DNA from 2 places in the Vibrio sp. B1Z05 genome. Region 1 is predicted to be linked to the other one. Evidence: predicted binding sites of a transcription regulator. Region 1 holds the regulator's gene; the other holds the start of a gene.
What was found. Region 1 encodes MetJ, which represses methionine synthesis genes. Its sites were predicted from a motif close to TTAGACNTNTANANGTCTAA; they were not measured.

Region 1 (3,426 bases):
AGACACACCAGCTTCAGCCAATGCTTTTTCACCCATAGCTCTATGAGTCATAGTCGCAGGGTGACAAATCAAACTCTCTACCCCACCTAAAGACTCCGCTAAAGAGAACAATGTTAAGCTGTTAATAAAGGTCTTCAGTTGCTCTAAATCACCATCAAACTCAAAGCTGAGCATGCTACCAAAACCAGACTGCTGACGTTTAGCAATGTCATGGCCAGGGTGATCTGGCAAGCTTGGGTGATAAATGGTTTTGACACGCTTTTGAGATTGTAGAAAGTTTAAAATAACTTGTGAGCTTTCTTCATGCACACGCATACGTGCACCTAAAGTGCGAATGCCGCGCAATGTCATATAGCTATCAAAAGGCGTGCCCGTTGCACCAATACAGTTACCCCACCAGCCAAGTTCTTCAGCATGCTGTTCAGTTTTGGTAACCACAACCCCGCCAATCACATCCGAATGACCATTAATGTATTTAGTGGTGGAATGGATGACAAAATCAGCACCAAGCTCTAATGGTCTTTGGTAAATGGGGGTTAGAAATGTATTGTCGACGCCCACTAATGCACCCACGGCTGCCGCTTGCTGGCACACTTTCTCGATATCCACTACTCGCACCAATGGGTTCGATGGCGTTTCAATAAGAATCAGTTTTGGCTTTTTGGCAATCGCTGCAGCAAGGGCTTGATCATCTGATTGATCGACAAACTCAACCTTAAAGTCACCTTTTTGCGCACGAGTGTTAAATAAACGGTAAGTACCGCCATAACAATCATGAGGCGCAATAATTAAATCGTCTGGGCTTAAAAATGCCGAAACCCATAAATTAAGTGCTGATGTACCACAGTTGGTAACAACAGCACCTTTACCTGACTCCAACTCAAACAGTGCCGTCTCTAAAAGCCCACGATTAGGGTTTCCAGAGCGGGTGTAATCATACTTTGGTACATCTCCAAATGAAGGAAAACCATAGTTTGTGGACAGGTAAATAGGGGGAACAACAGCATGGTGCTGGGTATCAGACTCTATACCGGTGCGTACGGCAATGGTCGATGACTTATGTTTACTGCTCATTTTCTTGTCCTTCCTTTGGCAGTGACTGGTGGAGTTTGTAACCAATCAAATTAATCTGAATCTAATACTAGATTACCGTGATCAGTATTAGACTTCAACACATCTAGACGTCTAAATGCCTTTACATATAGCAGTAAATATCGCTAGAATTGGAAATTAACTTCTTAAAACTAAGTAATAAAGGTTTCCAATGGCAGACTGGAATGGCGAATACATCAGCCCATATGCTGAACACGGTAAAAAAAGCACTCAAGTAAAAAAGATCACTGTGTCTATTCCACTTAAGGTTCTCAAAATTCTAACTGATGAGCGAACACGTCGTCAGGTAAACAACCTCCGCCATGCAACCAACAGTGAGCTTCTATGTGAAGCTTTCTTACACGCTTATACTGGCCAACCACTCCCTACCGACGAAGATCTGAGAAAAGATTGCCCAGATGAAATTCCAACTGAAGCAAAAAAAATCATGTCCGATCTCGGTATTGAATTAGAAGTCTTCGACGACTAACACTAGTACTAAACTAGCACAACGCTCAGATTTAACTCATAAAAAAAGGGGCTAAAGTGATCACACTCTAGCCCCTTTTAATTTTCGGTTATTAACCCTGCATTCTGCTATTAGCTCTGCATATAATTCTCAGGAAGCTCAATGCGAGCAACGCCAGAGGCAACCGCTGCTTCCGCTACCGCTCTTGCTACGCGAGGTAACAAGCGTGGGTCCATTGGTTTAGGGATAATATAGCCATTACCAAACTCTAATGACGTTACCCCAGCCGCTTTCATCACTTCTTCTGGCACTGGTTCTTTTGCTAACTGGCGAATTGCTTCCACCGCCGCTAGCTTCATTTCAATATTAATCTCACTGGCTCTCACATCTAAAGCGCCACGGAAGATAAATGGGAAACAAATAACGTTGTTCACTTGGTTTGGATAATCAGAACGTCCCGTGCCCATAATCAAATCACTACGCACTTCATGAGCACGCTCTGGTTTAATTTCAGGATCAGGGTTAGAACAGGCAAACACCACTGGTTTGTCCGCCATCAAGGCCAATGCCTCAGGTGACAACAAGTTAGGACCAGATACGCCAAGGAACAGATCCGCGCCTTCAATCACATCTTCTAGGGTACGTTTGTCGGTATTGTTGGCAAACAGCTGTTTGTATTCGTTAAGATCGTCACGGCGAGTATGAATAACGCCTTTACGATCTAACATGTAGATTTTTTCACGCTGTGCGCCGCATTTAATGAGTAGCTCCATACACGCAACTGCCGCAGCACCGGCGCCCAAGCATACAATAGTAGAGTCACACAGTTGCTTTCCTTGTAGCTCTATTGCGTTAAGCATACCGGCGGCGGTCACAATCGCAGTGCCGTGCTGATCATCGTGAAATACCGGCACATCGCATCGTTCGATAAGACGACTTTCAATCTCAAAACAATCTGGCGCTTTGATATCTTCTAGGTTAATTCCGCCAAAGGTATCGGCAATCGCCGCCACGGTATCGATGAACTCATCAATAGTGCGGTGCTTTACTTCAATATCAATAGAGTCCAAACCGGCAAAGCGTTTGAACAATAACGCTTTGCCTTCCATAACCGGCTTAGAAGCCATTGGCCCTAAGTTACCTAAACCCAAGATAGCGGTGCCGTTTGAAATAACCGCAACCATATTCCCTTTGGCTGTGTACTTGTAAACGTTATCAGCATTTTGGGCGATTTCACGTACTGGCTCTGCAACACCTGGGCTATAAGCTAGCGCTAGATCATGAACTGAATCAGCAGGCGTTGTTAATTCAACAGCTATTTTTCCTGGCTTAGGAAACTCGTGGTAATCGAGAGCTTGTTGGCGGAAATCATTTATCGGTTGGTCATCTGACATCTAAGAGCATCCCTTCGTGGATATTAGGAGAAAGTAAATAATTTGTGATTGTAAATAAAAAACAGGCAATGTACTACAAAGTAACCAGAGTAAAAAAGAGAATGCTTGGGATTGCCAGATCGAAATGAAGGTAAATAACTTGGATAATCAATTTGTTGTAGGATCAAAAAAGGCCGCCTAGGCGACCTTTTTTCTGTATCTTTACGACTAAGATTATTTCTTAGAAGAAAGAGCACCGAAACGCTTGTTAAAGCGATCAACACGGCCGCCAGTATCAACGATACGTTGCTTACCAGTGTAGAACGGGTGACATTTGTCACATACGTCTAGGTGGATAGATTCTTTAGCTAGAGTTGAGTTGAACTCAAAAGTATTTCCGCAAGAGCAGTTAGCTGTTACAGATTTGTATTCAGGATGGATACCTGGTTTCATGGGAAAACCTCATTTATAGGCCGCGTCGCTATCCAAATC
Region 2 (3,426 bases), 480 kb from region 1:
CCTTGCCAAAACAGCGAAAAATATAACCACTTGATAAGTAAACAAAAAAAGCCATCACATAACATGATGGCTTTTCTATAAAACGAAACTTGGTAAAAACAACCAGTTATTGGTTAATTCTACACACCTAACTCTTTAGGTATTTTAGCCAGTGCGGCTTCAACTACTTCGATACCCGAACCTGGTTTGTGCGCGTTTTCGCTGATGTAACGACGCCATTGACGCGCACCCGGCATACTTTGGAACAAACCTAACATATGACGAGTAATATGCCCCAAGTAAGCACCTTCCGATAGTTGTTGCTCAATATACGGGTACATCAGCTCAACTACTTCGCTACGTTTAATAATCGGTTTATCTTGACCAAAGATCAGCTGATCAACCTCAGCTAATAGATATGGATTTTGGTAGGCTTCACGGCCAATCATTACCCCATCAAGATGTTTAAGATGCTCTAGTGTTTCATCTAATGTTTTTACGCCACCATTTACCGCGATATCAAGATGCGGAAAGTCTTTCTTGATCTGATAAGCGCGCGGGTAATCCAAAGGTGGAATTTCACGGTTTGCTTTAGGGCTTAAACCACTTAACCATGCTTTACGAGCATGAATAGTAAAGTGCTCACAACCGCCCTTCTCGTTTACCGTTGATATAAAGTCTGTCAAAAACTCATACGAGTCTTGTTCATCGATACCAATACGGGTTTTCACCGTCACTGGAATATCAACCACAGACTTCATCTCTGCCACGCAATCTGCCACCAGCTGAGGATCGGCCATTAGACATGCACCAAAACGACCGTTCTGCACTCGGTCAGAAGGGCAACCTACGTTTAAGTTCACCTCATCATAACCACGCTCTTCAGCAAGCTTGGCACAATGAGCAAGATCTTTGGCATTGGAACCACCAAGCTGCAATGCAATCGGATGTTCTTGCTCGCTAAAACGCAAGAAATCACCTTTACCATGAATAATGGCACCGGTGGTCACCATCTCGGTATATAACAGAGTATTCTGCGACAGTAGTCGATGGAAGTAACGACAATGGCGATCTGTCCAATCGAGCATTGGGGCGACAGATAAACGAGATGATGGATACATAGCTAAGACCTTTTGTTGAACCACGTAGCACGAGACCAAGTGATTGAGTCCGTGTTTTAAGAAAAAGTGACCTTCACTTCTACTTTGAGGTGCGGATTATACGGTTTGGTTGAACCGCCATCAATAATAGTCTTTATCTATATACAACAAAGCCCACCTCGATATGCTCTCAGTGGGCTTAAATCTTGTTGTTCTATGTTGTTGCTAATGCAGATTAGAACGCAGGTTCTATCGTACCTTTGAAGGTTTTCGCTAAGAAATCACGAGTGGCTTGTGATTGGAAGATTTTCACTACTTTCTGGTAGGTAGGATTGTCTTTTTGATCTTCACGAGCGGCGATAACCATAACCGCAAGTGGTGCATCTTTGGCTTCTAAATAGATGCCTTGTTTTTTAGGGTCTAAGCCTGAAGACATCACGTAGTTCATGGTGATAGCGGCGGCATCCACATCATCTAAAGAGCGAGGCAGTTGCGCGGCGTCTACTTCGACAAACTCTAGTTGTTTAGGGTTGTCGATAATGTCTTTTAATGTGGCTTTAGAGCCTACACCCGGTCTTAGTGTAATTAGCTTTGCGTCAGCAAATAGTAGTAAACCACGACCGCCATTGGTTGGATCGTTTGGAATCGCAACACGCGCTTTATTTGGCAAAGCTTCAATAGAGTTAAATTTGTTGGAGTAGATACCCATACGCATCAGTATTGAACGGCCAATAGATACTAGATGAGAATCATGCCCTTGGTTGTAATTGTCTAAGAAAGGTTGGTGCTGGTAGCTGTTTAAATCAATGCTACCATCGTCGAGTGCGGCATTTGGCGTCACGTAATCAGAGAATTGCACCACTTCTATATTGATGCCTTGCTTGGCCGCTTCTTTGGCTACGGCTTCAACCACTTGAGCGTGCGGCCCAACTGTTGCGCCAATTTTGATGGTTTTCGCTTCTTCTTTACCACACGCTGTTAGCCCTAAAGCCAATGCTGAGATAAATGCCAAACTCACTACTCGTTTAAAACCTTTCATTGTTACTCCGTATATCCATATGGGACTTCTAGCCATCTAAAAGGCTATATTACTCTTTTGGATTCGGAATGCAATTAGCGACTTACAATTTCCTTAAAAGATAGGCAACAAAAAGGCCAGCACTTGGCTGACCTTTATTTACTAACCGATACCCGTATTCGCTTAATATCTTAGATTTTAAGCACGCAGTTGTTTAAATGCGTTGATTAGACCGTTAGTTGAGCTATCGTGTGAATCAACTTCTGTACCGTCTGCTAGCTCAGGTAAGATTTGGCTTGCCAGTTGCTTGCCTAGTTCTACGCCCCACTGATCAAAGGTAAAGATATTCCAGATAACACCTTGTACAAAGATCTTATGTTCGTACATTGCAATCAGGTTACCTAAAGTGCGTGGCGTAATTTGCTTCACTAAAATAGAGTTTGTTGGACGGTTGCCTTCAAACACTTTAAATGGCGCTAGCTCTGCAATTTCTTCCGCTGACTTACCCGCGGCAACCAACTCTGCCTCTACAACTTCACGAGACTTACCAAATGCTAGCGCTTCTGTTTGAGCGAAGAAGTTAGACATCAATTTCTGATGATGATCGCCCGTTGGGTTGTGGCTGTTTGCAGGAGCAATAAAGTCACAAGGAATCAGTTTAGTGCCTTGGTGGATCAACTGGTAGAAAGCGTGCTGACCGTTAGTACCTGGTTCACCCCAGATAATAGGACCTGTTTGGTAATCCACTGCATCGCCGTTGCGATCTGTGTATTTACCGTTAGATTCCATGTTGCCTTGTTGGAAGTAAGCGGCAAAGCGGTGCATGTACTGATCGTACGGAAGAATCGTTTCTGACTCTGAACCGTGGAAGTTGTTGTACCAAATACCAATCAAAGCCAAGATAGTTGGGATGTTGTTCTCTAGCTCTGTCGATTTGAAGTGGTTATCCATTTCATGAGCGCCGGTTAGTAGCTCAATGAAGTTGTCGTAACCTACACCTAATGCAATAGACAAACCGATTGCTGACCATAGTGAGTAACGACCACCAACCCAGTCCCAGAACTCAAACATGTTGTCAGTATCAATACCAAACTCAGACACAGCCTGACCATTAGTTGATAGCGCGGCAAAGTGTTTAGCGACATGCGCTTCATCTTTAGCATCTGCTAGGAACCAATCACGCGCACTGTGTGCATTGGTCATGGTTTCTTGTGTGGTAAAGGTTTTAGAAGCCACTAAGAACAGCGTTGTTTCTGGGTTCACTTTTTTCAGTGTTTCAGCAATATGAGTGCCGTCAACGTTAGAAACAAAGTGTAGGTTTAGATGATT

Region 2: QV280_RS11435 (MetQ/NlpA family ABC transporter substrate-binding protein) is a predicted target of MetJ. The motif match lies at 2,139-2,158, and genes of this name have one in related genera.

Annotation. Positions count from the first base shown of each region.
Region 1 covers NZ_CP130463.1:174,352-177,777, reverse strand. The annotation lists gene QV280_RS00835 (O-succinylhomoserine (thiol)-lyase) at 1-1,074, opposite strand, end outside; gene metJ (met regulon transcriptional regulator MetJ) at 1,265-1,582, shown strand; gene QV280_RS00825 (malic enzyme-like NAD(P)-binding protein) at 1,693-2,955, opposite strand; gene rpmE (50S ribosomal protein L31) at 3,169-3,387, opposite strand.
Region 2 covers NZ_CP130463.1:2,515,525-2,518,950, forward strand. The annotation lists gene dusA (tRNA dihydrouridine(20/20a) synthase DusA) at 120-1,100, opposite strand; gene QV280_RS11435 (MetQ/NlpA family ABC transporter substrate-binding protein) at 1,315-2,118, opposite strand; gene pgi (glucose-6-phosphate isomerase) at 2,296-3,426, opposite strand, start outside.